Regions from separate parts of the Ferdinandcohnia jepli genome, predicted to be linked through region 2. Evidence: a T-box and tRNA genes for the amino acid it is inferred to sense, from the RefSeq annotation. Region 2 holds a T-box; the other holds one or more tRNA genes.
The links. A T-box is a leader RNA that pairs with one kind of tRNA and senses whether it is charged. The one in region 2 lies ahead of AB3M96_RS03440 (valine--tRNA ligase), so its partner is inferred to be a tRNA-Val.
Positions count from the first base shown of each region.

Region 1: it encodes a tRNA-Val, which carries the amino acid that the T-box ahead of AB3M96_RS03440 (valine--tRNA ligase) is inferred to sense. The anticodon was not compared.

Region 1 is NZ_JBFOKR010000024.1:8,195-24,698, forward strand. Features, by position in the region: gene AB3M96_RS20760 (zinc-dependent alcohol dehydrogenase) at 1-364, shown strand, start outside; gene AB3M96_RS20765 (hypothetical protein) at 650-1,015, opposite strand; gene AB3M96_RS20770 (M20/M25/M40 family metallo-hydrolase) at 1,198-2,463, opposite strand; gene AB3M96_RS20775 (DoxX family protein) at 2,622-3,128, opposite strand; gene AB3M96_RS20780 (hypothetical protein) at 3,437-3,637, opposite strand; tRNA gene AB3M96_RS20785 (tRNA-Val) at 3,806-3,878, opposite strand; cyclic di-AMP (ydaO/yuaA leader) riboswitch at 4,046-4,194, shown strand; gene AB3M96_RS20790 (dicarboxylate/amino acid:cation symporter) at 4,344-5,573, shown strand; gene AB3M96_RS20795 (alpha/beta hydrolase) at 5,699-6,424, shown strand; gene AB3M96_RS20800 (YjcG family protein) at 6,554-7,069, shown strand; gene AB3M96_RS20805 (GNAT family N-acetyltransferase) at 7,077-7,502, shown strand; gene AB3M96_RS20810 (YetF domain-containing protein) at 7,671-8,345, shown strand; gene AB3M96_RS20815 (hypothetical protein) at 8,359-8,601, opposite strand; gene spoVIF (sporulation-specific transcription regulator SpoVIF) at 8,754-9,008, opposite strand; gene AB3M96_RS20825 (YjcZ family sporulation protein) at 9,169-9,300, opposite strand; gene AB3M96_RS20830 (hypothetical protein) at 9,403-9,630, opposite strand; gene AB3M96_RS20835 (DUF421 domain-containing protein) at 9,713-10,579, opposite strand; gene AB3M96_RS20840 (S8 family peptidase) at 10,833-12,164, opposite strand; gene AB3M96_RS20845 (hypothetical protein) at 12,320-12,442, opposite strand; gene AB3M96_RS20850 (tetratricopeptide repeat-containing glycosyltransferase) at 12,731-13,831, opposite strand; gene AB3M96_RS20855 (glycosyltransferase) at 13,828-14,832, opposite strand; gene AB3M96_RS20860 (glycosyltransferase) at 15,178-16,104, shown strand; gene AB3M96_RS20865 (Gfo/Idh/MocA family oxidoreductase) at 16,137-16,504, opposite strand, start outside.
Region 2 is NZ_JBFOKR010000002.1:287,813-304,316, forward strand. Features, by position in the region: gene AB3M96_RS03405 (VanW family protein) at 1-604, opposite strand, end outside; gene AB3M96_RS03410 (hypothetical protein) at 645-1,490, opposite strand; gene AB3M96_RS03415 (prepilin-type N-terminal cleavage/methylation domain-containing protein) at 1,691-2,887, shown strand; gene AB3M96_RS03420 (PulJ/GspJ family protein) at 2,899-3,333, shown strand; gene AB3M96_RS03425 (type II secretion system protein) at 3,347-4,405, shown strand; gene AB3M96_RS03430 (sensor domain-containing diguanylate cyclase) at 4,447-6,171, opposite strand; gene AB3M96_RS03435 (bifunctional folylpolyglutamate synthase/dihydrofolate synthase) at 6,259-7,572, opposite strand; gene AB3M96_RS03440 (valine--tRNA ligase) at 7,639-10,281, opposite strand; T-box leader at 10,335-10,559, opposite strand; gene AB3M96_RS03445 (hypothetical protein) at 10,758-10,949, shown strand; gene ysxE (spore coat protein YsxE) at 10,968-12,011, opposite strand; gene spoVID (stage VI sporulation protein D) at 12,104-13,330, opposite strand; gene hemL (glutamate-1-semialdehyde 2,1-aminomutase) at 13,715-15,004, opposite strand; gene hemB (porphobilinogen synthase) at 15,070-16,050, opposite strand; gene AB3M96_RS03470 (uroporphyrinogen-III synthase) at 16,054-16,504, opposite strand, start outside.

The DNA of each region.
Region 1 (16,504 bases), on a different contig from region 2:
TAAAATGTCTCCAATGGAATTCTTAGCTACTGGTTTAAAACTACACGGCGGAGCAATGGGAGCAATTGTTATGGCTGCTCAAGCAGTACGAAAGTGTGGAACAATTCAAATTACAGGTGTTTATGGAATGAGATATAATGCATTTCCATTAGGTGATATTTTCGAACGAAATGTGCAGCTGAAAATGGGACAAGCCCATGTTATTCCTGTAATTCCTAAGCTTTATAAGCTGATCTCAGATGGCAAATTTGATCCAAGTGACATTATTACTCATGTGATCCCATTAGAGCAAGCAAAACATGGATATGAAGTTTTCGATACAAAGACTGATGATTGTATCAAAGTTGTACTAAAACCGCATTAGCTTTATGCAATAACGAAATAGACCGCCAAAATAGCGGTCTACTTTCATTTATCAAATCTATTTCGTTTCGCAATATTCAAAAGAGATTTTGAAAGACTAAAAAAAATAATTGGGATTGAGAGGATGATTAACAGTAGTACCGAGTTCGTCTGTAACCACACAATCAAAGTGGCACCCCCTTTGTTCAGGGTATGCCAGGTACATTTAATCCGTTTCTATTAAACACCCATTTTTATTTATTACTTAGGTTTTGAAAGTAGCTATATTTAGTATACATTCCTGTTACTAGTACCTATGACCATAACCTGGATATCCATGTCCTCCACCAAAACCTTTATGTCCAAATCCTTTTCCAAATCCCTTTCCATAACCTTTGCCGTACCCTTTTCCATAACCCTTTCCATAACCACCAAACCCTGGACCGTAACCATAGCCTACTCCAGGGTAGCCGATTCCATAACCACCAGGGCCGAATCCACCAAAACCAGGGCCACCTGGATATCCATATCCTCCATATCCTCCATATCCTGGACCAAGTAATCCTGCTCCTAAATAGCCTATACCAGCACCTAGTAACCCTGCCGCTAATGGTCCAACTCCATAACCGATATTTCTCTGATCTTCTATATATGGTGTCATATATCTATACATCTAATTGCTCCTTCCATCTTTGTATAATGACAGTCTATATAGCTTATTACATATATACTATTTTGGACTGGGCATTCATCCTTTTATCACAAGGTTGGTTAGTTTGCCTATAGAAAGTGTGTTGGAAGGTTATATACCCTCACGCTATTAGTAGTTAGTAAAAGAAAGAGAGTGCTTCACCCTTACCTTTTTGGTAATAGTGGTTGTGTTACATGTTCAACTCCGACAAGACCTAGAATGGTTAGGAATATCCCTTGAACACCGTAATAAGCATCGGTAGGATCATAGAATTCCTCGAGGGTATGACAGCCACCAAAATCTCCCCCTCCTCCTAATGTAACAGCCGGTATTCCTAGACTAATAGGCACATTTGAATCTGTGCTACTAGGAGAAGTTAAAATTGGTTCAAAACCAATACCTGCAGTCGAAGCTAACGCTACTTGAACAATAGTACTATCTTTAGCTTGTGAACCTGCTGGCCGATCTCCTACTAATGTAATTTCAACTTGTATCTCGTCCGAATCCCATCGTTCATTCTCTTCTACAGCTGCTTTCTTTATAATAGTAAGTACCTTTTCTTCTAATTTTGCTAACTCTTCAGAAGATGTGGAACGTAAATCAAGCAGCATTTCTGCACTTGCAGATATCGTATTAACGGATGTTCCACCATTAATAATTCCAACATTAAATGTTGTTTTTGGTTCTACTGGTGTTTGAATGTCACTAATTTTAGAAATAGCCCTTCCTAATGCATGAATAGCGCTTGGTTTACCAAAGTCTCCAAAACTATGGCCACCTTGCCCTTTATAGGTAACACTATATCTTCGGCTTCCTGTTGCAAGATAGGTGATTCGTTCTGGACTACCTGGTTCTATTGATATAAAACCATCAATGCTTTGGTTATTTTCGAAAAGTGCTTTCACACCATTCAAATCCCCTAATCCCTCTTCACCAACAGTTGCACCAAATATAATATCACCCATAGTATGTATACCCGTTTTTTCAAACGCTCTAAGCAAGGTTAGAACAGCAGCTAACCCTCTACCATCATCCGCTATACCCGGGGCAAAAATTTTTCCATCTATATGTTTTGCTTTAACATCTGTGCCAGCTGGAAATACAGTATCTAGATGAGCACAGACAACTAATTTAGGGCCATTACCAGAGCCTTCTCTAATACCAAATACATTTCCTTGATCATCTGTTTTTACATTTGTTAGCCCATATTGTACTAACCTTTTTTGATAATCTAAACCTCTTTCTTCCTCTTCGAAAGTTGGTGCCGAGATTTCGGTAATCTCAATTTGTTCTTTAGTCGTAAACTCGTTATCTTGTTTAAGGAATTCTAATCCCTCTTGAACTTTCGCATCCTTTAGTAGATCTTCTATTGTTTGTAAGGTTAAATCGGAAACAAATTCTCTTGGGCTGTTTTGAGATGATTGATTCATAGATATCCTCCTCTTAAATTATGTCTTATTTTATCTTCTAATAACTTCCGGGAGATATCAACTTTCTTTATATGAAATAAAGATTACTATTCATGCTCCTACGTTTTTTAACTAACACGAAAAATGGACCCATGACTGGGTCCATTCTTATTACATGGTTATTTAGAAACTGCCACTGTCTTGTCTTGTTTTCTACCAATAACCTTCTTAACAAAAGGTATTACATAGTAATCAAGACCAAATTTACCAGCGTTGCTTCCTGCAACTAGGATAAAAATTGTTAGTAACACCATTTGTGGGTTTGTGCTGGTTGTTCCAGAGAACATGAACGCGAAGTTCATTGTAATACCCATTAGTGCTGAGAAGGTTGTGAATAAACCTAAGATTAATGCTATACCAACTAGTAACTCGCCCCAAGGTACTAATACGTTGAACAAACCAACGTTTGGAATTGCAAATCCGTCTAGGAAGCTAGCCCACCAGCCTTGAACTGCTGGATGATCTCCTGTCGCCTTTTGTATAGCCCCTTGTAAAAATCCACCTGCATCAAAACCACCTACGATTTTCCCCCAACCAGATGTGATCCACTGATAACCTAAGTAAACTCTTAAAAACACCATAATAGCTGCTGCAACTTTGTTTTCTCTTAAAAATGTATTCATCATTTTATTTTCCTCCCAATCCCTTAGGATTTGATTAACTACTTTATACTGTAAGTATAGTGTTAACAGGAAAAATAAAATATCGGGGAACATCCTTATTTTGCAGGTGTTTTATCCTGAACTATGTTGGCTATTTTTCCTTACTCTAGACATTCTTTCCCTGATTGATAGCTTCCCTTTTTCCTGAGAATAACTAGGGTATTTTTAGAAAAAAGCATTTGACTATCCTGTTCGAATTGCTATGTAAAAACAAAAAAAAAGACTTGAAAAATAAGTCTAAGAATCTCCAGTTCAAATTCTATTTAGTTTTATTAATTTGTTTTTTTAGGACATTTCATAAACTCATTATAATAAACGTCAAACATTATCTTTTGGTAATACCTCACCAAATTAGAGTAGTTATCTTCGTAGCGATATTTAATTAATCTTTTGTTTGACTCTTTTGGTTGATATTGATTAGGTGTACTTGGACTTTGCTTGATATTTTTCTCAATTCCCACAACTTCTCCCATACTTTAAACACTCCTTATTCTCTTTTACTGTCTTTATATGATGAAATTGTCTATGGGACACTTTAACGTATAAAAATGAGTAAAACACCCAGCTACCTTTTTATTATTTCAGACTTTGTTATATGGAAAAAGGCCACAACCCTTTGGGATTGTAGCCTTTAAATTAGATGATTCCGACTGGGATCGAACCAGCGACCTCTACCCTGTCAAGGTAGCGCTCTCCCAGCTGAGCTACGGAATCGTATATAAGAATTATTCATAATATACCTTCGAATGACTAGTTTGTCAATAATAAACAATAGTGAGTCTACGGGAAATATTAACAACACCATTGGTTGCGAAAAAGTGTTAAAATGTTGACATAAAGCTTTTCTATGAGCTATAAATATATTACTAAGGCAAAGCACAATTTAATATTCGCTGAATTCCCAATTTGGGAAACGGGGGAACCATAACGTGCATAAGGGCACTCGGGGTGAATCCTTTTTTATAAAGGTAGGAGAAACTCTTCATCCGAATCCGACAGCTAACCTCGTAAGCATCTGGAGAGAGCATAGTTCTGCATTTTTTTGACTATTTAAGCCACGAGCCTACTCTCGTGGTTTTTTGTATCTTAAAACTTTCTCCGCTACGAAAAAATGCTGTCATTACCTTACCTTATGCTGCCAGGATAAATAGAAAACTACTTTTTAAGAGGAGGTAATTTATGTCACTAACGAAAAAAATCTTACTCGGTTTAGGTTTAGGTGCACTTGTTGGTTTTATTCTTAATCTTACTTCACCGGCTTTATTCGAGGATTTAAATTATTGGCTATTCAAACCACTAGGACAAATTTTCTTAAATCTTATTAAAATGCTTGTTGTTCCAATAGTCTTCATTTCTATTACTCTAGGAGTTGCTGGTCTCGGTGATCCCAAAAAGCTCGGAAGAATTGGTGCTAAAACGATTGGCTATTTCTTAGTTACAACCACTATCGCAATAATTATTGGTTTGTCCTTAGCTGCTGTTATTCAGCCTGGAGCAGGCGGTAACTTCCAAACTGAAGGCTTACAATATGAAGGTCAGACAGAAGCACCACCTATTATGGAGACCTTACTGGGCATTATCCCGACAAACCCTGTTGAAGCAATGACACAAGCGAATATGTTACAGATAATAGCATTTTCAATTTTTGTGGGATTGGCTCTAACAGTACTTGGTGATAAAACGAAAGGGATCCTAAATCTCTTTGAGCAGGCAAATGAAATCATGATGTATTTAGTAAATCTTGTTATGAAGGTTGCTCCATACGGTACATTTGGATTAATTGCAACTGCAATTGGTAGCCAAGGTTATGATGCAATTAAAGCAATGCTATCATATTTCCTAGTCGTTCTTGGCGCTTTACTGATTCATGCTTTCATAACATATGGAGGAACAGTCGCGTTACTAGGCAAAATGAATCCAATTGAATTTTTCAAAGGCTTTGCACCTGCGATGACAGTTGCGTTTAGTACGTCAAGCAGTAGTGCAACCTTACCAGTCTCAATGGAAACTGCCCAAAAGAATCTAAAGGTGCCAGAACCAATAAGTAGCTTTGTTCAACCTTTAGGTGCAACGATTAATATGGACGGTACCGCCATTATGCAAGGGGTAGCGACAATTTTCATTGCACAAGCATGGGGAGTAGATCTCTCTATGGTCGAGATTATTACGGTCATTATAACTGCCGTACTTGCAAGTATCGGTACCGCAGGCGTTCCTGGTGTTGGATTAATAATGCTTGCAATGGTATTAACATCTGTTGGTTTACCGGCAGAAGGTATTGCGTTAATTATCGGTATTGACCGCTTACTTGATATGACTCGTACAGCGGTTAATATTACAGGTGATGCTGCATGTGCTGTTTATGTAACTGAGTCAGAAAAGAAACATTCAGGAGAACAAACTGCTTAAAAATTATGGATGTAACGACAGGGTTCTCCCCTGTCGTTTTTTCATTTAAATAAACATACCGTAATACGTTATAATAACAATATGAGTTTTACTAGATTTCAAGTCAGGTTGGAGGATTAGAAATTATGAGTGTTAATAAAGGTACTGTTAGGGAAATGACTATACATAGCAAGATATTACATGAAGAAGTTGAACTTATCGTTTATTTACCCGCTGCTTTTTCACCTCTCTATAAATACAATGTTTTAATTGCGCAGGATGGAAGAGATTATTTTAACCTTGGGCGAATGGCCAGAGTCGCTGACGACCTTCTACATTCTAATCAAATTGATAATACGATTATTGTTGGTGTGCCATATAAAAGTGTTGCTGACCGTCGGGAAAAGTATCATCCCAAAGGCGAAAAACACGAAATGTACAAACGTTTTCTTGGTGAAGAACTTGTACCGTTCCTGGATAGTGAGTTTCCTACTTACCAAATAGGATTAGGTCGAGCGTTAATTGGTGATTCCCTCGGAGCTACTATTTCACTATTAACAGCACTCGAATATCCAAATACATTCGGGAAAGTTATCCTTCAATCTCCTTATGTGGATGATGAAGTTTTAGAGAAGGTCGAACACTATCAAGGGTCTCAACTCGAAATTTATCATGTAATTGGTACAGGCGAAACAGAGGTTAAAACAACGAATGGTGAGGTTTCTGACTTCTTGACTCCGAACCGGGAACTGCGAAAAGTTATCGGTAAAAAAGGGTATCCTTATTTTTATGAGGAGTTTGACGGTTCACATACTTGGACATATTGGCAACCAGATCTTCCAAGAGCTCTAGCCTATATGTTAAAAATGTAAGATTTAGCTTATTCAAATATATTATCACCTATAAAACTTTGGTATAATGGAATTACTATTTTTGGTAGTAGGCTAACACGAGTTAACATTATTAGCTTATCAATACATATTCTCAAGGAGGGTCTACAAATGAAGTACGGCATTGCACTCTTTCCATCCAAACAACTTCAAGATTTCGCAAATTCTTATCGTAAACGTTATGATCCACATTATGCGTTAATTCCACCACATCTGACATTAAAGAATGCATTCGACGCATCTGATGTGGAAATTAAGGATATCTCTAACAAACTTGAGGAAATTTCAAACCAAATTAATCCGTTTCAATTGAAGGTGTTAAAGGTTAGCTCCTTTTATCCGGTTAATAATGTTATTTATTTAAAGGTTGACCCAAACAGTGAGTTACTTAAATTGCACGAAGCACTTCACTCTGACTTTTTTCCAGAAGAACCTGAATTTGCATATGTACCACATATTACAATTGGTCAAAAGCTTTCTAGTGATGAACACTCTGACGTGTATGGACAACTTAGAATGCTGAAGGTTGAACATGAAGAAGAGATCGACAGATTCCATTTGCTTTATCAATTAGAAAATGGGTCTTGGACAGTATATGAAACATTTCGTTTAGGAAAGGGTCGTTAATTTTCAAATGGAAGCAAAAATCGTTACAAACAACAAAGAAAAAGATGATGCATTTACTGTAAGAAAAATTGTTTTTGTTGATGAACAAAACGTACCAATGGAAGAGGAAATTGACCAATACGAAGACAGTGCGACTCACATTGTACTTTATGACAATGGAGAACCTGTGGGAGCTGGCCGTTTTCGTGAGGTTGATGGGCTTGGAAAAGTCGAAAGGATTTGTGTTCTTGCCTCTCACCGCAAAAAAGGTGCAGGAAACATTATTATGACTAAAATTGAAGACCTGGCAAAAGAACACGGCTTAAAAAAATTAAAACTAAATGCCCAAACACATGCACAAACCTTTTATAAAAAACTGGGCTACGAAACAGTATCAGGGATATTCATGGACGCTGGAATTCCACACGTGACCATGACAAAAGAAATAAACTAAATGGGACAAGGGGCAGATACCTTGTCCCACCATTATTTTCAACTACGCTTCTTTTCCAATTCCACAATCATCCTTCTAAAAAACTCCTAATCATTTTTTCAGTATATAAAAACACGTTTCCTAGGATAAAAAAAATACACATGGTCATCCTACTAATGGGGTGAAGTGATGGATTATTTTAGAATCGTATTAGATTTAGTTTGTGGTCTATTAGGACTGCTCATCCTTACAAAAATTCTTGGAAAGACACAAATTACGCAAATAACTCCCTTTGATTTTATTTCAGCACTTGTTTTAGGTGAACTAGTTGGAAATGCTGTTTTTGATGATAAAATAGGTGTTTTACAAATTTTATTTGCCGTTACAATCTGGGGAGTTTTAATTTATATTATTGAGGTAATCACCCAAAAAATTGCAATTACAAGACCTTATCTTGAAGGAAAACCCGCAATTATTATACATAAAGGACAAATTATAAAAGAAAAGCTGAAAAAGAACAAACTTGACATTAATCAATTACAACATCTTCTACGCTCAAAGAATGTATTTTCTATCCGAGAAGTGGAATATGCTATTCTTGAAACGGATGGATCAATTAGTGTGCTAAAGAAGTCGTCTTATGAACAACCAACTCGCCAAGATTATAATATGGAGGAGAAAAAAGTTAGGCTGCCTATAACGCTTATTAGTGATGGACAAATCATCAATGAAAATTTGAAAGAAAGTGGATTTACTGAGGAGTGGCTTATTTCTGAACTTCGAAGTAAAGGAGTAAATAGTTATAAAGATTTATTAATTGCAGAGTGGCTTGAAGAGGACGGCTTGTATATACAAACATACTAGCCCGGCCTCTTTTTTATATGGTTGCATCATATAATAAGCCAAGACCTGTAATTTGTGCTCGAACTTTCTCATTGTTTGGTTTAGGAATCCTTCTTTGAGGCAATCTTGTATCAATACGTTCATATTGATTTTTTACACTAGTATGTAAGGTAATAGGGTTAACGTGATGAAGCCTAAATTGATTGGTCTTATAAGATGTAGATCTATTAACGTACTGTGTATATTGTTCATGGTTAATTGGTAAAATATAACCCATGATAATCCGCACTCCTGTCTTATACTGTCTACTAAATAATTATGGTAAGGGATACATTAATATGTATTGTCTACTATAGAATTCGTACAACCCCTCCCATTTTTGGGGTACTAAATGAAGAAGGCCTGACATATCTCGCCAGACCATACTCACTACTTTTTATTAATCATTTTTGCAATAGTACCGAAGTCCATTTTCTCATTACCATTAACAATACTCTGTACAATCTTATCTTCAAGTTGTTTATTAACAGGTTTGTTGGCAATATGAGAAACTTTTCTAATGACTGACCTTACTGTTTTTTCGTCCTTAAAATTTGCATTTTGCAAAGAGTTTGCTAGTTGAAATACATCCTGCATATTAACGCCAGTTTTCTTTTCAATATTTTTAAAGAAGTTATTATCCATTTCAGAGCCTCCTTACATTGTGTTATATTCTATGACCCTTTACTGTAAGTGGTGCTGAATATCAGGTAATTCGTAAAACTGTTTTGCTTATATATAGTTGCTGGAAAAGTGAAAGTACGAGCCCTAAGACTCGTACTTTATAGGGTTTCTAATTCAGTGATTAGTTGTAGAAAGAAGCACCTACAATAATTAAAAGGATGAACAACACAACGATTAACACGAAAGTTGAACCGCCGTAGCCTCCGCCGTAGCCATAGCCGCCATAGCCGTAACCACCATATCCGTAGCCCATATTTAGCACCTCCTCTTAAAAGAGTACATTATAAAATATGTTTAATAGTCGAAATGTGTGAGGACAAGAGCACAGGACATATGCGGAAATTAAGTAAGATAGTTATTTCCCAAAGGTTTTCTCGTGTTCATGTTGTTGTTTTGCTAACCACTTATCGAGCTGGTCAAATCTTGCTTCAATGTCCCTTTCGAAGCTTGCGCTTTGCTGATCAAGTTTTTTTAGTCCCTCTTCATTTTTAGATGCCCATTTATCAAGCTTTCCTTTTGCCTCATCATGGTCTTTGTAATAGTCAGAAACAAAACGATCTAGTTCTTTATCGAATTTACTCATCTCATCACCTCTAAATATTTCACAACGTCCACTACTCCTCTTTTTTATAAAATGAAAAAGACAGACGTATTGAGCCTGTCTTCTACGTTTTATTCTTATTAATCTGAGTTAAGGAATTCTCAATTAAATTCAATTCATTGACATGCTTACTATATATCTCTTTTACTTCGGCTGATTCTGCTCTAAGGATATAATCTTCAAATTCAGTCTTACACTTTTTAATAGAATCGATTAATTGCTGCTTTTCAGTTTGTTTTGGTTTTATGATTTGGTCATCATATAAATCCACAGTAATTTGATTGTTTTGATCTATTTGGGCCAAAAAGATATCTTCTGCTTTAATACCCATTGTTCGGAGTTCACCTTCGAGCCAACTTTTGTCTAAATCTATAGTATTCAATGGCTCTTCTAAAATTTCCCCATCCATAATTACGGTTTGCGGTTCTCCCCCTTTTGTTGGTTTACTATTTATATCACCAAAAGTAAGAGGTTGTTTATTCCTATTTAAAAGTACACTTATATCTCCACTCGGTTCTAAAGCAGCAAATTCAACATCAGCAATTTGAAATACCCTCTTTTTCCGTAGCTGTTCTAACAATTCGTCTGCTGTATATTTTTCTTTAGCAAGATGATCTTCAAGTATCTTGCCATTTTTAATAAACACAGTAGACTTTCCTTCCACAAAGTCACTAAATTTTTTACTCTTCAAAGATATAAGTGATATGGCCAATGGAACTAAGAGCCAAATTAGGATACTTGTGATTCCTGAAGCAAGATCTAATTCAATATCCATTGATATATCTGCGGCAATACTTCCTACGGTAATACCTAAAATGTATTCAAAAAAAGACAGCCTTCCAAGCTGTTTTTTACCAAGGAGTTTCATGATTAAAAATAAACCAATTATTACAGAAAATGACCTGATACCTACCTCGACCCAATTCGGCATGCCTTTCACCTCAGCAAGAATATGTGGAACATGTAATTTCCTATCTATATTACAATTATCTCCATTAATCAAATTCATAGTCTACGTATAAAAATTCCTATCGTCTCCACTATAAAATAAATTTAGAAAACTCGGCGATTGCCGAGCCTATAGACTACAGCAGAGGCGTAGTTGCACTTATGCAGATAGGGAAAGAATTTTAAGCTTTTCCTATCTGCAAAAAAACCAAGGAATTACCCTTGGTTTACAGTTTCTACTTTATTGCGTTTTGTGCATTTATATAGCCAGCGCCATATGTGTTATAATCAATCCCTTTCCATTTATCAGCTCCACTTAATAAATCTCCTTTTATATTAGTAGGACTCACTGGAAGATTGTTTTTCTTTCTGTATTCAATCATTAAAGCCACTACTCCTGCACAAATTGGTGTCGCCATGGAAGTACCTGATAACGTAAAGTAGTTCTGTTCCACACGGTTTGCTTTCTGAAACTTATCAAGGTATGAATTTGGTGAACGTAATGAAATAATATTGACTCCCGGTGCAACGATATCTGGTTTTGGAACATTGTAAAAAGTTGGGCCTCTACTTGAGAACTGTGCAATTGCATCGTCCATGCGGCCGTCTAGTGTATTACGGTCATCTAGTGCACCGACCGTTATAACTTTGTTGCTAATACCAGGACTAGCAATTGTATTTGGTTCGTCACCCTCATTTCCAGCAGCTACAACAACTACAATACCACTGTCCCACGCTTTTTCAACAATTTGGACCATCGGGTCTGCATCTTCATTGTTTAGCCGTTGAGCAGACGCACCGAGTGACATTGATATAATATCTATTCTAGGTTTTGTTGCATCCTGGTTATTGAGAATACACCATTCAACTCCACGCATGACAGTATCTAACGAGCCAGAACCCAGCTTATCTAAAACCTTTATCCCTACTACATTCGCATTGGGTGCCGGAGCAACATACTTTCCTCCAGAGGCAGCACCATTTCCGGCAGCATCTCCAGCACAATGTGTTCCATGTCCATTATCATCATACGGGTTAGGATCACTATTAACTAAATCAACGAAGTCTATAATTCTACCTTCTAAATCTTGATGAGGGTATATTCCCGTATCAATAACAGCAATTGTTACTCCATCACCGGTAAGCTTGGACCCATTTCGTACAACTTGATCAGCTCTTGCTGATGGTGTGGCTACATTGAGTAAGGCTTTTACTTCTGAATTTAAATAAACACGCTTAACAGTTGAACATGTTTGTAGAAGCTCTTCTAAACCTGCTGCAGTGACAGTCGCTGAACAACTATCAATTGTCTTAAATTCATGTTTAATCTTACAACCGTAGTGTCGGTCCATCACCGCTTTCACACTCTCATGAACTCCCTTTTGGTCTGCACACTCAATAATGACCTCAAACTTTCTCGTCTTCTTTATTATTTTTTCAAGCGTGTTATGAAAGATACATGGTGTCCACTTAAAAGGGCGATATAGATTTACTAGGTTTTTTCGTAGATTACTATCCATCTTGGAGCCATAGTTTCTTGCAAATTGGACCATTGAAAATCCAAACATTTCTTTCACCTCCTATTTTTCCTATAAAATAGAATATGTAAGGTAAGAGAAAGTTGGAGCGGTGTTTGTCCGAGGTTTTTTGCCTGTTTTAAATATAAAATAAGTTGAATCCTAGTATGTTATCCTACTAGGATTCAAGAATGACATCAGATTTTTTAACCTTCACTACTGCCGTTACCTGGACCTTCAAGAATGATTCTTTGAATGAAGCAAGAGGAAATGAATGCATCTCCACTAGGTCTTTCGAAACGTACTATTCCCTCACCTACATCTTGCACTGTAGCATTGGTAAAGTTTTGTAATTGTTGCCCTACTGTACCGATTGTTAATTGTTGAGGATCATTAATATAGTCGAAGAAGAATCCAGTAACCGGATCCTCACAACAAACTTATAAGTATCAATCATAAACTAAAAGACTTTCTCCCCATAATATCGATACATAAGGAAAAATTCCCTCTTCATTTAAATCAGAAGGGTATTTTTTTATACAAAATTAGAGGGGTTCAAAAGCTAAAGCCTTTCAAAACACCCTCTTGGTATTATCATTTATTGATAGTTTTTAGCTTTATTCCAAAGAATGTTCATATGATTTTTTTATTCTATCTAAATTGTCCTTTAATCTCTGATTACCCGAATCCATTTCAACTGCCTTCTTCGCAAATTCATATGATTTTTGAAGCATCCCTAGGTAATAACAACTTAACGCTCCTAAATCATATACAGTGTAGTTCCAAGCAAATCCTTCCGTTAAATAGCTAGCTTTTTTCTCCTTAATCTTTAATGCATTCTCAACCATGTTGTACACTGTTGGCCAATCTTTTTCTTTATGTGCTAATTGAGCCATCTCTATATATGGTTCACGTAAATGCCTTGCTTCCGCAATTGCTTTATACAACCACGCTCTTGCTTCTCCAAGATTACCTTTAGCCTTGTAGGAACGTGCAATAAACCTCATTGCTGCGCTTCGTTGATCTTTCCAAGTTGCTTCTGGCTTTTGTAAGAAGATCTGTAGTGTTTCAATACATTCATCCCACTTATCATAATAAGAATATTCACGTCCTAGATAAAACAAATTAGTTAGATAGTCAGGGTCTTCTTTAACTGATAATTCTAAAAGCGACAGGTACTGACTTCTCGATTTTGTTTCGTCAGGAAAATGGTTTAGTTGAATGCTTCTTTCCCATACCGTCTTATCAGGTTTTGTCCCATAATAGTACAATACTTCATGTACAGGATGTACCCATCTATACCCGTGTCTACTGTGTATTTTTCCTCTCCAGAAAGTTGTAGCCCTCGTTCCGTCAGGATTAAATTTCCACGTGTACATATAGTTTACTCTTGTAGTATCATCTCTCCATATATTTTCAAGTTTATCTCTCCAACCAGTTTCAAATACTTCATCCAAATCAGTACTCACACAAACGTCAAAGTCCCCAGGAACAAAATTCAACGCAATATTTCGGGGAAGATCAAATCTCCAGGGATTAATTTTAATTGAATATACGAGAGCACCTCTTGCTCGTAACTTCTCAACAGTATTATCTGTAGAACCCGTATCTGCCACAACTACTAAATCAGCTTCAAGCATAGAGTCCATCCACTTATCTACAAATTGCTCTTCATCCTTACAAATTGCATAAACTGCTATCTTTAATTTATTGTTCATAGTTCAAGACCTTCTTTTTTTGCAAGCTCTAGGAGCTTTTCTTTCCATTGAACAAAATGTTCATTCCAAGCAGATTCATTAAAATGATAGTCTGTAATTTTGCGATTTAGTTTTTCAGCTTCTTTTAACGTAAAAAACGCTTCTAGATTTCTACCAAGTTGGTGTAAATACTTAGCTTTTTCAAATCTTATTTCTCTTCTAATGGGTAAGAACATGATAGCTTGGTTTAGCTCATGCAAAGCCAAATCTATTTTATTCTGAGATTTATAAATAATATATTTTAGCTTATGAAGATACCCTTTATCGCTGTCCTCTATCTTTAACGCTTCATCGGTTGCCCAAATTGCCTTATCATATTTCCTAGCTCTAATATACTCTCCCGCAAGGAAACTCCAGGATTTCCATACATCGTTTCGCTCCTTTACAGATTGTTCTAGGAGAGGCAGATAACTAGATCTAGATTTTTCAGTATCTGGTTTTTGATAAATCCAAAAATCAGATAGTCTCTTAATTTTCTCTTCACCGTTATATTCAAGTATCTCATGTACTGGAAGCTTCCATTGATACCCAATTCGCTTGTGTATCCTTTCGTGCCAATGCTGACTAGCCCCACCATTTGGCCAAATTGTACTGAATTTATGAAAATATCTTGTAATAGTAGGGTCGTAATGTTTCAGTAAGCATTCCTTCCATCCATCCATTAAATACTCATCAATATCTAATGATATACAAATCTCAATATCAGAACTGATCAGAGAAAGCGCAGTATTTCTGGCATCATCAAAGCGCCAAGGAGATACACATATCTTGTAGATAGATATGCGTAAAGTAGAATTTTCTTTGCAAAAACTTTTAATAATCTCATTTGTACTATCTGTTGATCCTGTATCACAAAGAACAACTTCATCTGCATCTTTGACTGAATGTAAAAATCTCTTAATAAATTTTTCTTCATTTTTATAAATTCCATAAATTGCAATACGAGTTTTTTTCTTATCCAATTCCATCACTCAATATAACATTTTTATAGGTATTTATTTTTTTTCTAAATAAGACAGGTAAAATTTTATCGTATTTTTCTCTCACCCTTCTACCTATATGGTAATGAACAAGCATAGTTTTATCACCTAATTTCAGAATTATGGTTTTAACATTATTCAAATGGATTAACAGTAGTATAATATTCTATCTTACTACTGAAGTGCTTGTTTGAAGGACAAATAGTCTACTGTCTATAGGTTAATTTTAGCGGATATTTATTTCATCTATGCACTCGACCACACGTCCGCCATACTAATTTCATATCAATACAGAAGTACGTTAATAATATTGGAAGGCGGATATTAATGTTAAACATATTATTTATTACAAACGACAGAGAACATCACCTTAACAAGGCACCATTCTATCTTTCTCAAGAACTGACTAAACTTTCAAATCTAACAGTCTGGTCTACTCCAGGTGATATTAGAGAGATAGTATCTCAACTACCAAAAAAGCCCGATTTTATATTAATTAATGATGTGGACAAGTCAACATCTCCAAATATATCAGGTTTTAACACTATAAATATTCCATCTGCACTAATCTGTGAGGATCTTCATAGAAATGTAGGTGGGCGGGGCAAATTCATTCGAAATAACAATATCCAATACGTATTTCCTATTATCAGAGATAAATTCCTACAAACCTACTCAAGCCTACAAGATAGAATGTGGTGGTTTCCTCACCATGTAAACACCAAAATTTTTTATGATTACAATTTAGAAAAAGACATTGACTACCTACTACTTGGTAAAATTGATAATGTATATCCTCTACGACAAAAGATACTAAAAAAAATGCAAAATGAACCTGGATTTATTTGTTCAAGGCACCCTGGATATAAAAGTTTTAGTAAAACTGAGGAACAACGAAGATTAATTGGAGAAAATTATGCAAAATTAATTAATAGAGCAAAAATTTTTTTTACCTGCGACTCCATTCACAAATATCCTGTAAAAAAATATTATGAGGCAATGGCTTGTCGTACTCTTCTTCTTGCCCCTACTTCTAACGAGATCGAAGATTTAGGTTTTATACCAGGCAAACATTTTATTGATATCAATGAAGATGACTTTTATGAAAAAGCCAAATATTATCTCGAACATGAGACAGAGCGGCAAATAATTGTAGATGCGGGCTATGATTTTGTACGTGAGCATCATTCAACCAAAGTGAGAGCGAAACAATTGGTTGAAAAAATCGAGGAAATTTTAGGTAGAAAAAAATAATAAAAACAACCAATCCTTAAATTGGTTGTTTTTTATTGTAAACAAGACTTTATTTTCAAGGCCACTTCCAAAGCCGCTTCACCTTCTTTCAAGCTTACTTCCGGTTGTTTGTTATGTTGAATACACTCTACGAAATGTTCTAATTCCTGTGTTAGAGGATCAGCGATTTGAATGGCTATTTTCTCCATCAAGAATTCAGTTGGATATCCAGATTTACAAATTGGATTAGCAGCTGTATTTTTTACTATCAATTGCTGTCTAGATAAATAATCTGTCTTAATCATTCTTTCTTTCTCTGTAATAATTAACGTTCTTTCTTTTTCATGTGAGATATTACTTGCTACTAAGGAAGAGATTATCCCGTTTTCAAAGGTAAGAAGTGCTGTAACATAGTCATAAT
Region 2 (16,504 bases):
CCGGGCCAATTTCAATAACGCCAACGTCCTTCACCCATTTATTCACTTCAGTCTCGTCTTTAATATTTGAAATAGTCGCTTTTGAAATAACCTGAGTCTCGTCGACAATAATGTAGCTAACTAAATTGATTTCTAGCGGTTCTGGGTCCAATCGACCTGCCTTTTCTGTTAAGACATTGATTAATTCCTCGTGTTTAAAATCATCTAAGTTTTTCTTGGCTAATGTTTGAACAGCCATTTCTAAACGCTGTTTATTAATAACTGAAGGAAACACATTTACTGTACCGTTTGATGCAGCTTGTACTATTTGATCAATAGGAAATACAAAAAGCTCATCTTTTGTGAGCACTTCTTGATTATCTCCGTTAATGATTGTTATATTACCAACGGTATTCCATTCTGTAATTTTAGCTCGTAGTAAGTTCTTAGCTTCATCTTTTGTCAACCCTGAAACGTCCACTGGACCAATCATCGTGCCTTCGGTAAATAGTTCTCCAGAGAAATATGTACGATACGTACTAGCACCCACATGTGAAAATGTAAAAATAAACAAGACACATGCTATCATTAAGGCAAATATTTTAATTTTAAACTGATATCCCACACTTGTTGCCCCTTTCTATCAGGCTACCGTTCTTCTATTTTTATTTTCTATCGAAACTTAAAACCTCTAACGTTTCCATTTCTGATTCAGAGGAGATTTCTTGTTCCTTATTCGCTATATCATCTTCATATGTTTCATTTAATACAACTTCAAGTTCCTCAAGATCTGAGAAAAGAGGATTTGCTTCGAAATCAATGGGTACAGTTTCTTTTTGTTCAACAAAGTCTGTGTTTTCTTGAAGAATTTCGTCTATATTATGTATGAAGTCGAGACTTCCTACATCTTCTTTATCTTTATCTTCACTTTTATTGGTCTCAATCTCTTCATTTATTGAAATTTCATTTAGCCAATCTTGTTCCTCAAAACTATCATCTATTGAAACGGCAACTTCCTCATGAACAGAAACCTCTTCCTGTACTTCATAGTTTTCAACGAAATCAATAGTAGAATCATCTATAGTCTCATCAACTTGGTCATGGTCTGGAACTAATTCATCTATGACTTCCTCAGTTTTGATATTGTTTTCATTGTCTTCAGTATTAATAGTTTTATCGTTGCCAACAAACTTTACAGGGATAAGTTTTTTGGATTCCACTTCTTGGTCTTGAATAAGTAGTTCCTTTTTTCTACTTGTCATTGACTTACTATTTTTAGGAACTTGCTTTTTAATTTTATCTACTAGCAAAGTAAAAACAATAACTAGTAAAATAGTAATAAGCCCAAGCTGTAGCTTTCCTATAAAAGGCTCAGCCACAATACCTACAATACCAAGACAAAAAGATAGTAACAATATCACAAATTTTGTCAGTGGTCTAACACCTAAAGGAAGCAGTAATATAATAGGAATAAGGATAATAAAAGCGATGCCAGAAAAGATATAAGTCACAAATCGTTCCACCTTTATAGTTATTAATGCCCATTTTACAAAATTATCTATATTAATCTACATTTTATCTTATAAAACCAAATTATTAAAGACGAATCTACACGAAAATTGTAAAAAAATGAAAATTTAGTAAACATATCTCTACATATGAGATAAGTTGTCGTATAATAATAGAAAGTAGGCAAAAAGTAGGTGAATATATGCCAAAAGCACGGAATCAAGGTTTTACATTAATCGAACTACTAGCTTCAATAGTAATTATTACAATAATACTTACGGTTTTCATGAAATTCTTTTCACAGGCAATTATGTTTGCTAATCAAAATGAGGAGACACTAACTGCATCTAATGATGCTAGAGAAGTACTATCTTTACTTCAAGAGAATCATAGATCAATAGATGTTCTAAAAAGCATTACTGAGAATGGTGGAATTTATAACCCGGACGGAACAGTAAAGACAAACACAGTGATCACAAATACCGATACGTTAAAAAAACTTTTAAATCCATGGAATGAAATGAGTGGATTGGTTGTTGACGATATAAAATTGTCTTTAAAAGACGGACCAAATAATCTTGTAGAAGTAAAAGTGGAAGTGATGACACCTGATGATAGTAAAGTTCTATCCGAAACATTTGGATATGTTCCAAAGAAAAGAACAAATACAATATTTAATCTTTCAGAATTACCAAGTTCTTCTGCTAAAGGAAAATTAAATATTTGGACCGGTTTAACTGAGGAGTCAATTTTTATAGAACCTGATACCTACGATATTGCTTTTCAAATGAAGAATTCAAATCATAACCGTTTTTCTTCGATTACTTTTACAGAAGATGGTGATTCTTCCTATTACTCTATCAAGAGAGAGATTGATGAATATACGATTAAAGGAACACTACTATTTAGATCACCACATAATAATGGGGGATTCGGCATATTAGTAGACGGTACTTTAATGAAACCGACTGACACAATTAAATCACAAACTGAATACTTAAATGAAAATGGCTTTATGATATCGGTGATTCCCAAAGATAATCAAGTCCATTTGAGTCTTCGTAAGGATGGCAAAGAAGATACTTCATGGATTAAAATTACAAAGCAAATTGCAATGCAAACTGGTACAAGTATAAACTGGCAGTTACCTGTACAATTAGAAATTAAAGTACAAAATGCGTATTCAATTAACAACTCCCTTGACCCATTGTCAACCACGAGAGTATATACCATGGTTCTTGCACAGGGAAGTACAGTGAAAACACAGCCGATACTGTTTCAAAGCGACACTATTAATTTAGCAAAAATAACGTCATATGATTATTATTCCAAATACATTGGCCTTAGGTTGTGGAGTAACAGCAGTACCAGTTTTAATGAAATAAAAATATTCCGCTAGAGGGGAATGTTATGAAGAGTATTGATAATCAAAAGGGATTTACACTAATTGAATTACTTGCCTCTCTGGCCATCTTTGCTATTATTGCAGGTCTTGGTACTGGAATTTTACTTAATAGCATGAATTATTATGAAAAGAGTAAGAATAAGCTTTCTCTAGGACAGGAAGCGAATATCCTGCTTAGTCAAATAACAAACTTACACCAGACATCTGATGAATACGTACTCTCCTTTAATTCAACAACTGGTGAAGTTAAATTGAATTCTGAAAAGGTGGGTAAGCCCAATCTTTCCTATGAAATACTTGCTGGAGCGAAGGACTACTCAAGCTTTTCTGGTGACCTCCTTGTTAAGACTGACCGACCTTTATATATAAAACTCAATGTTGAAGATACAGAAAACTCGTTATCTTACAGTGTTAAAACAGTGATAAATCGGAAGCAATAAGGAGGGAATTACCATGTATTTTAGAAATGAAAAAGGAAATACACTTCTATATGTCCTTGTTACAATAACTTTACTTTCAGTATTTGGAACAGTACTTTCAGCGCAAGCCTTAAGCGGTTCAGAACAAGTACAAAAAACGGAAAGTTTTCAGCAGGCAACCGATGCGGCAGAAATGGGTATTGATCATTTTTATAGGGATTTTAAAGTGAAAATTAATAATGTTGATTTAAGAAATAATACTTGTACAACAATAATCAATACTGCAAATACCATTATCAATTCTAAAACAATTGATTCTAATACTTCTTACAAGATTACTTTTGATTCTGACCCAAGTAAGAATTGTTGGTTTAGTCCAGATGAAGGGAAGTATAAATTTAGCTTTTTAAGCACTGGCTACATTAACAAAAACGGAACACAGGTCTCTGACAAAACTTTAACTGCAACGTTCCCAATACAGATTAATAATCTTTTCCCACCTAAGCCTGAAGGGTTTGACGATTGTGGAAGTGCAAGTGAACCATGTATTCCCACAGGTACTAACACTTATACGTATGACAAAGCTTATTTTCCAAATGGATTGACTATCGCTGATAAATCAACAATCATTGCAAATAGTATTTATACAAATGGAGATTTAAACATTAGTGGTTACAATAATACAGATGAATTAAGAATTAAGCATGATTTATTCATAAACGGTGGTTCCCTCTTCCATAACCATGCAGACGCTATTGTTGAAGGTAACTTTTATTTGAATGGAACCTTCCAAGAGAATAACCATGGAGAACTTATTGTAAAGGGTAATGCTTACTTCTACCAAGACATTTTAACAAAACCACACTCCTTTATCTGTGTAGAAAAAACCTTAACACTGTCTGAAGTAACAAAAAATGTCTTAGGTGTTACTTTACTTGGTCCAGGACAAACATGTGATTCCATTAATAGTGTAGGAAACGGCAATGGAAATGAAGTTACAGGGGTATATGCTAAAGAAATTAGGATTTTTAATTCCGATGAAAATATTTTAATTAATGACAATGATTTAGAAGTTGATTATACAGGGAATTAAGCATACGTAAAGAAGCTCATATCGCCTAGATATGAGCTTCTTTATTTCACATACTCCGCAACCCTATTCCTGCCCGCCTGCTTCGCCCCAACATACATAGCACGATCAGCATGACGTAGGAGCTCAAGCGAAGTTTCTGCATCATATGGTGCAGTTGCGAATCCAATGCTCGCCGTGATACGAACCATTACTCGCTTTTGACTTTGGTTCAAATCATCTTCGATAGTAAATGGCCGATTAGAGATCATTTGTCTGATCGTCTCGGCAAGTTCATAACATGCACCCTTTTCTGTATCCGGTAATAATATGACGAACTCTTCTCCTCCATACCTTGCGACTGTTCCTATGTTACCAATTAGATGTTTAAGTCGTAAAGCTAATTCTCTCAAAACATCATTTCCACTTTGATGTCCGTAAGTGTCATTGATGGCTTTGAAATGATCAATATCTAATAGTATTAGTGATAGTGGTCCAGTTTTATGATTGTCTAGTTTTTTGAACTCTGTTTCTAGTACTTGTTCAAAGTACCGGTAATTGTAGACTCGAGTTAATGAACATATCTCACTTTTACTCTTGGTTTCTTCATGATGTCTAGCATTTTCAATTGCTACTGCTAGATATGTTGATAGGATATCAACGATCATTAACTGGTACTTTTCATAGCTTCGTCTTTTGTTTGAGGCTAGTGCAAAGACACCTACCACTTGTTTATTTCTTATAACAGGAACACAGATGACACTCTCAGCCGAATCTGGTAAATAACCTTCAGTTATATCTCTAAATTCTTTTTTCGTATTATAAAGGATTGCTTTCTTCTCTTTCCATACCCTACCTGCAATACCTTCTCCCATTCGTAGAGGAGGATATGATTGGTCAGTTTGATTATCCGTAGAAAAACTTCTAATTACATGAAGTTCCCTATCCTCCACAACATCAAGTATGTATGCATAATCAACAGGGAGCATTTTACAAATTTTTTCTATAAACACATCTAGAACCTCTTCAACCTTTAATCTTCCTGCAAGTTGATGTCCAATTTCAGATGCTTTTTGCAAATAATCATTAATTCGTTGACTAGAATAATAGAGTCGTAACATGAATGACAAACTAACAAGAGGAATTCCAACGTAGAATAATGCTATTAATCCAACTTCAATATATAACATGTATAAGACAAGACCTACTGGGAAATGCAGTAAAATAGTTGCGCCTTCCCAAATGACATCATTCGTTATAAATGGTTCTTTTTGAGGATTCTTTGATAATGTAGCTTTGATCACACGTAACAACGCATGGTTAGTGATAAATCTAGTAATCTGATATCCGATTACAGGGATCAAGAATCCAGGAGACGACATATCAATTACTCCATGTGTTCCACCTAGTAAATAAAAGACCACTGCTGCAAGAAATGAAGTTAAAAAGAATAAAAAGGAATTAAGTGGTATCCGGTATGAATCCTTTACTCCAATTCTTACTCGAATTAACAATAATACTAAAGCAATTTGTGTAATTAAGACTTCGATAAATAATCCAAAGAAGAGGAAAATCGCTAGAGTAACACCCTCTGTAAACATAATAGGAACATTGTTTACAATGATAGGTAAAGCAGAGATTAGCCCAGTAAGTAGCAAGAAGCTTATAATATCGATCTCAAATCCAGCAAATACTGGTTCTGTATTCTGATACAATAACCACATGCTTATAGGAAATAGCAAAAACCATGCTAACCAAAGGCCATGTCTAACTCTATTACTTACCTCCATCACGTTTTCCTCCTCTCATTTACATCCTATGATTATTTTACCAAATTTTCAGATACATGTCTTCATTTTAGTTCTTTTTTCCTATCATTAATTTTTAGTTGATAAGATATAATGCCGTACATTTGAAATAAAATAAAGTGACCCAGTTATTAGCAACACTTCATTCTCACTGTTAGAAAGCTTATTCTTACTTATTTCAATTGCTTCTATCCAATTCTCTATGACACGTATTGAATCACTAGCTGATGAACTTTCATATAGGTCTTTTGAACTAGCTGCTCTCGGAAAGTCAAAACTAGTAAAAGTTAATGAGTCAGCTACTTCTTCAAGCTGAGATATCATGTTATCTAGTTTTTTATCCTTCAATGCACTAAATACAACATGGACTTTCTTATCTGATAAATGTGTTTTAATAGTATCCACCAAGCTCTTAATTCCCTCTGGATTATGTGCACCATCAATGATAATAGGTGGTTGTGTTGATATTTGTTCAAACCGTCCTACCCAGTTTGTTTCTTCTAATCCTTTAAGAAGTTCCTTTTCTGAAATCTTCGCTACACCTTCCAGTACTAATAACTTAATTGCCATAACAGCCAAGCTAGCATTATTTACTTGGTGTGCCCCCTTCATTGATAAGAAGAGATTTTTATATGTATCGTTTGGTGTCTTAAGTGAAAAAAGTTCTCCTTGCTCAGAAGGCTTATGATCCACAATAAAGAAGTCCTTGCTTAATTGATAAAGAGCACTGTTTGTCTGTTTTGCCTTCTGGCTTATTACTTGAATAGCTTCCTCTTGATCAACAGCTGTAATAACAGGCTTTCCCTCTTTAATAATCCCTGCTTTCTCACTTGCAATCTCAGTTAATGTATCACCAAGGATGTTCATATGATCATACCCAATACTTGTAATAATTGAAAGCATCGGTGTAATGACATTCGTTGAATCAAATCTGCCTCCTAGTCCGACCTCCATGATGACAAAGTCTATTTCAGGGTTTGTACCAAAATAATAAAGTGCCATAGCTGTAATGACTTCAAATTCAGTTGGTCCACCAAGGTCAGTTTGTTCCAATTCATCAGCTAATGGTTTGATAACTTGTAAAAGAGAAACAATCTCTTCATCACGAATCGGTTTTCCATTCAAACTGATTCTTTCATTAAAGCTTTCAATATAAGGAGAAGTAAATGTACCTACAGAATAGCCTGCCTGTTGTAAAATGTTTCGAAGATAGCTAACTGTAGAACCTTTACCATTAGTTCCTCCAACATGAATTGCTTTAATTTTTTTCTCTGGATGGTTGAGTCGTTCCATCATCCACTCCATCCGTGATAAGCCGGGCTTTATACCAAGTCTTAATCGACTATGAATCCAAGATAATGCATCTTCATATGTATGAATCATTATTTGTTCCTCACTTTATGCATAAGTAGAGACGAATCTACTAGTAGATTCGTCTCTTGTGTATCCTTACCCTTTTAATTCTGTAATTCTTGTGCGAACTGCATCACGTTTTTCGATGTAGTCCTTCTCCTTAGCGCGCTCTTCTTCGATTACTTTTTCAGGAGCTTTTTTAACAAAGCCTTCATTGCCTAGTTTCTTTTGAACTCTTTCAACTTCTTTATCAAGCTTTTCAAGTTCTTTTTCCAGGCGTTTGATTTCTTCATCAATATTGATAAGTCCTTCAAGTGGAAGAGTCAATTCTGCTCCAGTTACAACCGCAGACATTGCTTTTTCTGTCGAAGAAATCTCCGTTGCGATAATTAATTCACTTGGATTACAGAATCTTTCAAGGTATGAACGATTACTCTCAAGCTGTTCCAATACCTGATCATCTTTTGCCTTTATGTGAAGCTTAATTTGCTTACTCATTGGTGTATTAACTTCGGCACGAATGTTTCGAACTGAGCGAATGATATCTACCAATAAACGCATTTCTGATGCAGCGTTTTGATCAGTATACTCTTCTTTAACTACTGGCCAGTTTGCAATTGTTATGGATTCGCCATGATGTGGCAGGTTCTGCCATATTTCCTCGGTAATAAACGGCATGAACGGATGTAAAAGTCGCATTGTGTGATCTAATACATATGCCAAAATTGAACGAGTTGTTTTCTTAGCTTTCTCATCTTCACCGTATAGAGGAAGTTTTGCCATTTCAATATACCAATCACAGAAATCGTCCCAAATGAAGTTGTAAAGTACGCGACCAACTTCTCCAAATTCATACTTATCAACTAGCTTTGTAACAGAAGCAATTGTTTCGTTCAAGCGAGTTAAAATCCATTTATCAGCAACAGATTTTTCTCCAGTAATGTCGATATCTTCATACTTCATATCGCCCATATTCATCATTGCAAATCTTGAGGCATTCCAAATCTTATTTGCGAAGTTCCAAGTTGACTCAACTTTTTCCATACTGAAACGTAAGTCTTGACCTGGTGAACTTCCTGTTGATAAGAAGTAACGTAGAGAGTCTGCACCATATTGAGCAATTACATCCATTGGGTCTACACCATTACCAAGAGATTTACTCATCTTACGCCCCTGTGAGTCACGTACTAAACCATGAATGAGTACATCCTTGAATGGACGTTGACCTGTGAACTCAAGACCTTGGAAGATCATCCGAGATACCCAGAAGAAGATGATATCATAGCCAGTTACTAATACATCTGTTGGGTAGTAACGCTTGAAGTCTTCTGCATTTACGTCTGGCCAACCCATCGTTGAAAACGGCCATAACGCTGAGCTGAACCATGTATCTAAAACGTCATTGTCCTGTGTCCAGTTTTCAATGTCTGCTGGAGGCTCATGATCTACATGTACTTCTCCAGTTTCATTGTGATACCAAGCTGGAATTCGATGTCCCCACCATAATTGACGGGAAATACACCAGTCACGGATGTTTTCCATCCAATGTAGGTATGTTTTTTCAAATCGATCAGGTACAAATTGTACTTTTTCTTCCTGAGCTTGAAGCTTAATTGCTTCATCCGCTAATGGTTGCATTTTTACAAACCATTGAGTTGATAAATATGGTTCAACAACAGCACCACTACGCTCACTATGACCAACTGAGTGCATATGATCTTCTATCTTGAAAAGGACACCTTCTTCTTGTAGGTCCTTTACGATTTGTTTTCGACACTCAAAACGATCAAGTCCTTGGTACTTTCCTGCATTAGCATTCATTGAGCCATCTTCATTCATAACTAGAACGCGCTCAAGATTATGTCTGTTTCCTACTTCGAAGTCATTTGGATCATGTGCTGGAGTTATTTTAACTGCTCCAGATCCAAATTCCATATCTACGTAATCATCGCCAACGATAGGGATTTCTCTACCAACGATTGGGAGAATAACAGTCTTGCCAATTAAATGCTTAAATCGTTCATCTTCTGGATGAACAGCAATCGCTGTATCGCCTAGCATTGTTTCTGGACGAGTTGTTGCAATTTCGATATGACCGCTTCCATCTGCTAACGGATATCGCATATGATAAAATGCACCTTGAACATCTTTATAGATAACTTCAATGTCTGAAAGAGCAGTCTTTGTAGCAGGATCCCAGTTAATAATGTATTCACCACGGTAGATTAGACCTTTTTTATATAGAGTGACGAAAACTTCACGAACCGCTTTTGAAAGACCTTCATCAAGTGTGAAACGCTCTCTTGAATAATCTAATCCAAGCCCCAGCTTTGACCATTGTTCACGAATATGACTTGCATACTCTTCCTTCCACTTCCATGTTTCCTCTACGAATTTTTCACGACCTAGATCATAACGTGATTTTCCTTCTTCACGTAGCTTTGCTTCCACCTTAGCCTGTGTTGCAATTCCTGCATGGTCCATTCCCGGTAACCAAAGTACATCATAGCCCTGCATTCTTTTAATACGGGTTACGATATCTTGTAATGTCGTATCCCAAGCATGACCTAAATGCAGTTTACCAGTAACGTTTGGCGGTGGAATTACGATTGTATACGGTGTTTTGTTAGCATCACCAGTTGCTTCGAAGAACCTTCCGTCTAACCAATACTGATAACGTCCCGCTTCAATCGCTTGCGGGTCATACTTGGTTGATAATGTTTTTTCTGTTGTTTCCATATGATTTCCTCCTTACTAGTACCTAAAAAAATAAAAAACTCCATTCATCCTATTAAAAGGACGAATGGAGTTAATTCGCGGTACCACCTTTTTTCATAGATATGTTACTATCTATGCTCTCAATAAAGATAACGGCTCTTCACCGGCTTTTACTACTGAAGATTCATAAAAGCTACTCATGGGCGACCTTCCAACGTAACAGTCCTAAGAAATCTCCCAGCAAATGATTTCTCTCTCTGAAGGTGTGACGATGTACTCTTCCCAATCCATGTAATTAAGATGATTTAATTTATTATATAATCTACTACAAATGTTACCTAATTGCAACCTCTATAGTCAATAAGGTTAACCAAGTTTTTACTACTTTATTCATATGCAGAGTCAGCGTGACAAACTTTTTTAAAACATTTAGCGGAACTTTTCATGATTCCTAAGCATAACCTAATTATAGGAGTTCTCGAAGGGAGCGAAACACCATGAGAAGACGAATTCGAAAATATGGCTATCCTCCATGGCTGCGATATACTCGTGATGTTTGTGCACAGTTTATCATTCCGATTGTAATCGTACAGGGAGTCCGAACGATTTTTCTACCAACATCGTTTGATGTCATATTCCTAGCACTTCTAATAGTATTTGCTGCTTCATTGCATTTAGATTGGATCTAAAAAAATCCCATACAGCGCCTATGTATGGGATTCTTCTTCTTCAGTATTTAATTCTTCTTGCTTTCTCTTATCTTCTGCCTCAAGAATCTTTACAGCTACATATTCAATGTTTTTGGTAAGCCAATAGGCTCGTTGTAACTGTTGGACATGCTCTCTCTCACTTTTGGTTCTATTTTTCTCGTAATTTTTAATACAACGATATATTGGTTCAGGGTATGATAAATAGCTTAGAAATAAATAAATCTCTTCATCTCGTAACGGATTGTGTTTCCGATATGTTTCATACCATTCAACACAGTTTTCACATAGAGTTGGATATGTTTTTAATAATCGATAATAAAGACTCACTAAGTCATTAACAGGATTCCCATAAGCTGATTTCTCAAAGTTAGATAGATACCCTTTTCCATTATCATCAAAGAGGAAATGTGAATCAGATAAATTTCCATGGGTGAGTGCGGTACGGAAGGTCTTACTTTCTTGCACTTTGTCATACCAGCAATCAAGTTGATTATGTGCAAACCGACTAGCAAGGCTAACCTCATAAAAATACGTGCAAAATTGTAGTTCAAAGGGGGACATATACCATTTCTTTTCAGCTTGTTCTACGAATGACTCGAGATATTGATTTTGCTCCTCCCACTGATTAACAATTCCCTCAAAATGACTCGTAATTTCATCCTCTTCTATTGTTTGTTTTCTCGATGTAGTAAGATGAACCCTTGCTATCTCCTTAAAAATCACATCATTACGTGTGACACGGTCAGTTGGTTCATGGTTCTGTATCCACGGCATTAAATAATGATAGTTTTGACCGTAATAGACGAGATACATTCCATCTCTTGTAGGATAGATCGGTACCGCTCTCGTATAGCCCTGTTGAAATAATTGCTGAAGAAAGACTGGAAAATGTAAATTTATTTTCTTTGTTATTGTTTTAAGCGCGAATACACCGTTTCTCGTTACGACCTTCTTTATCTTTCCATGGTCTTCTATATGTGTAGGCTGCAAATTATATTTCTTTAAGATGGGCCCATAATTTCCGACCTCATTCTTTGCCATGAGGACCACCCGCTCTCTATACCTATTTATTGATAGTGTTTCAATCCACTTAAATAACAAAACAGGTGAGGGAGTGCCTCACCTTATTTCCTTTAAATATTTACCTGAACAGGAATGTATAAAAGCTGTCCTTCTGATAAAGAATCTTCATTTAGGGTGTTTACTCGTACTAATTGCTGAGTAGAGATTTCATAGCGCTCCGCAATTTTATCTATCGTATCACCACTTTGAACAATACAAATCTTCATTGTTGTATGTTCTTCTACTTCATCTCTACCAAATATTTTCGTAAGAAGTAATTCATTTTCGCTTCTTGTAGAAGATTGATTACTAGCTTCTGCAGTTTGCTCTTTCTCTGATCTTTCCTCAACTGCTGTTACAGTTTCTTTATTAGGGTTATCTGATCCGAAAGTAAGCTTATTATCATGTCTTGCTTTAACCTCAATTTGTGGTGTTAGAGTAGCCACCACTTCTTCTTCCTTCTCCTCTATCACTTCCTCGACTTGCTCTTCAACAACCTGTAAAAGTTCCTCAGGCTCCTGATATGCCTCTCTTCTCGCTTCTACTTCAAAAGGTACGAATAAATCATCATCAGCTTCTTCCTGGTGCGAATTATTTGTTTCACTGACCTCTTCTACCTCTTCATTCTCTGGTTTATGTAGCACTACTTCATCTGGTGATTGCAGTACTACTTCCTCTTCCTCGACTTCTTCAGAAACAGGTTCTTGCTCTGCCCTCACTTCTTCAAAAGTCTGTTCTTGTACAGGTTCTTCCTCAAAAGAACTGCTCCGAACGAGCTCTAGCTCTTTTTCAGGAGCTTCGACCTCTTGAGATGCCACAGGAAATGCTTCTCTAGCTGGCTCTTCAACAGGATCATCTGGTGGTGGTGTGGTTTGCGTAACATTTTGAATTCCACTTATAGACAAATCCGCAATAATTTGCAGACAGCCACGTTTTGGAAGTTCATAATCAAATGCTTCGATAGATACATATACTTCATCAAGACTCTGAACACGGTTTTGAGGAATCGTGATGTCAACAGGGAATCTATGATTTAATACACTGATTCCGTCTTCACGAGTTTTCACCTCATTTACGAGTCTTACCGACGTAAAGTCGCGTTCTTCCTCTTCAGAAGCATTTTCATCTATTCGATATTCACCAGTTAGTTGTAATGCACCGCGAATGGACACATATTGATCATGCTCTTGAATCACAATATCTGGATCAAGAGAAATTGAAACAAGCTCTGAGACTTCCTGTCCCTTTTGAAACCAGACTGATTCCTCAACCGAAAATCGTAAGTTTTCAGATGACAAAGCTACTCCTCCTTTCAGTCCCCTTCTATACTTATTTACTATGACATTACAATTTTTATGATGATTTTAAGGGAATTATGATAAGTTCTTTAAATAATATGTGGGAGAACAAAATATCAGTAGATAAAGTGGAGGCTGTAATGAATTGTTAATAGTGAAGAATTGTTGATTTTTGAAAGTACTTACGAATAATTTTAATTAATGCCGAAATAATCCTGAAAACAACCGAATTAATTTATTTATGTTGAATTGAGAACATTATTGTCGGATTCTCACGCTTTATTGCCGAATTCTTCTATCCAGCTCCTATTACAGCAGGAAAAGTAGCCTTTGAATGCAAAAAAAGACAGACCCAAACCCAGGTCTGCCTTCAATCCTTTGATATTAGCCCTTCAACTTTGAAAATGCTGTTTCTGCAGCAGCAATCGTTTTATCAATGTCCTCATCTGTGTGAGCAGTTGATAGGAATAATCCTTCAAATTGTGATGGTGGAAGGAATACGCCTTGCTCAGCCATTTCACGATAATAAGTTGCGAAATAGTCTAAATTAGACGTTTTAGCTGCTTCATAGTTGATTACTTCTTCGTTTGTAAAGAAGAAGCCAATCATTGAACCTGCACGATTAATACGACAAGGGATATCATATTTTTTTGCAGCTGCTTCTATGCCTTGTTCCAGACGGTCAGCTTTCTTTTTAAATGCAGTATAATGTTCTGGTGTTAATTGTGATAGTGTTTCATATCCTGCTGTCATTGCTAGTGGGTTACCAGATAGTGTTCCAGCTTGATATATTGGTCCGCTTGGTGCAATTTTCTCCATAATGTCAGCACGACCACCGTACGCACCTACTGGAAGTCCTCCACCGATTACTTTCCCTAAGCATGTGATATCAGGTGTAACTCCAAAATATCCTTGTGCACAATTATAATCAACTCGGAAACCAGTCATTACCTCATCAAAAATTAGTAAAGCTCCATATTGAGTTGTGATTTCACGCAATCCTTCTAAGAAACCTGGTAGCGGAGGAACAACTCCCATGTTACCAGCAACAGGCTCTACAATAATACCTGCGATGTCGTCTCCAAATTGCTCAAAAGCATAACGAACACTGTCTAAATCATTATACGGAACAGTAATCGTGTTTTGCGCAATACTCTCAGGGACACCAGGGCTATCAGGTAGACCAAGAGTGGCTACACCTGAACCAGCTTTAATTAATAAAGAATCCCCATGTCCATGGTAGCAGCCTTCAAACTTCATAATTTTATTTCGGCCAGTATATCCTCTAGCTAATCGTAATGCACTCATTGTAGCTTCTGTTCCTGAGCTAACCATACGGACGATTTCAATTGATGGTACTCGCTCAATAACCACTTCAGCTAATTTATTTTCAGAAAGAGTAGGCGCACCAAAGCTTGTCCCTAGTTCCGTAACCTTCTTAATTGCTTCAACTACTTGATCATTCGCATGACCATGAATGAGTGGTCCCCATGATAAAACATAATCTATGTATTCATTTCCATCTATATCATAAATCTTTGAGCCTTTTCCACGCTCCATAAAAATCGGGTCCATTTTAACTGATTTGAACGCACGTACCGGGCTGTTAACTCCACCAGGCATTAGCTTTACAGCTTTAGCAAATGCTGCTTTAGATTTTTCATAACTTCTCATCGTCATAACCCCTTTCAATATTTTAGAGGTGATACTCCCCTTTTTCAAGGGGCAACACTACCACCTTATTTCTCTTCCAACCAACGAGCAATATCTTTTGCATGATACGTAATAATCAAATCTGCACCTGCACGCTTCATGCCTGTCATCATTTCCATTACAATTTCTTTTTCATTAATCCAACCATTTAGGGCAGCAGCTTTAACCATGGAGTATTCTCCACTTACGTTATAAGCTACGACTGGAGCGTTAAAATTATTTTTCACATCTCTAATAATATCTAAGTATGAAAGAGCTGGCTTAACAATTAAGAAGTCTGCCCCTTCTTGAACATCAGACTCTGCTTCACGAATTGCTTCTAAGCGGTTTGCATAATCCATTTGATAGGTTTTACGGTCACCAAATGAAGGTGCACTTTGTGCAGCATCACGGAATGGGCCGTAAAATGCAGATGAATATTTAACTGCGTATGACATGATAGGAACATGTTCAAAGCCTGCTTCATCTAAGCCATAACGGATAGCAGCTACGAAGCCGTCCATCATGTTTGAAGGTGCGATGATGTCTGCCCCGGCTTTGGCCTGACTAATTGCAGTTCGTGCTAGTAAATCAAGTGAAGGATCATTTAAAACCTGTCCATTTTCAACTACCCCACAGTGACCGTGTGATGTATATTCGCAAAGGCAAGTATCAGCAACAACAACAAGCTCCGGATGTTTTTCCTTTGTTACCTTAATCGCTTGTTGAACGATACCGTGGTCATGGTAAGCTCCTGTACCAACCTCATCCTTTTCTTCTGGTACTCCAAATAAAATAACAGATTTAATTCCTAATGAAACAATCTCATTTAATTCTTCTTCTAGTAAATCTAGAGAAATATTAAAAACTCCGGGCATAGAAGAAACTTCAACTTTTTTGTTTTCTCCTTCTACGATAAATAGTGGATAAATCAAGTCTTCCTTATGTAAATATGTTTCTCTAACTAATGAACGTAAATTTGCTGTATGACGTAAACGACGGTGTCTTGCAAACTGTAATTGTTCCATTTATTATTCCTCCTTAGGCTTACAATGCGCCTCTATTTCTAAAAGTAAATCATCAATCGTATATGTACTAGGACAAATGTGAATCGGAATACCTACCTTCATAGCCGCTAGTTTCGTTTGCGGTCCGATGCAAGCAAATACTGTACCCTTCGTCCACTCTTTCCACTCTGTTTGTTTAACAATCTTATAAAACTGAGAAACGGTTGAGGGACTTGTAAACGTAACAATATCTATTTCTTTGTTTTTTAAAAGTTGAATGAGCCGTGTTTTATCGTTATCATTTTCTACTGTTTCGTAGACAATTAGATCTGTAACTTTAGCTCCTGATTCAGATAACTTTTCAACTAAATAGGGACGCGATAAATTTCCTCGAGCTAATAAAAAACGCACTCCAACTGTTACATATGGTTCCAGACTCTCATATAAACCTTCTGCAATAAACTCAGCTGGAACA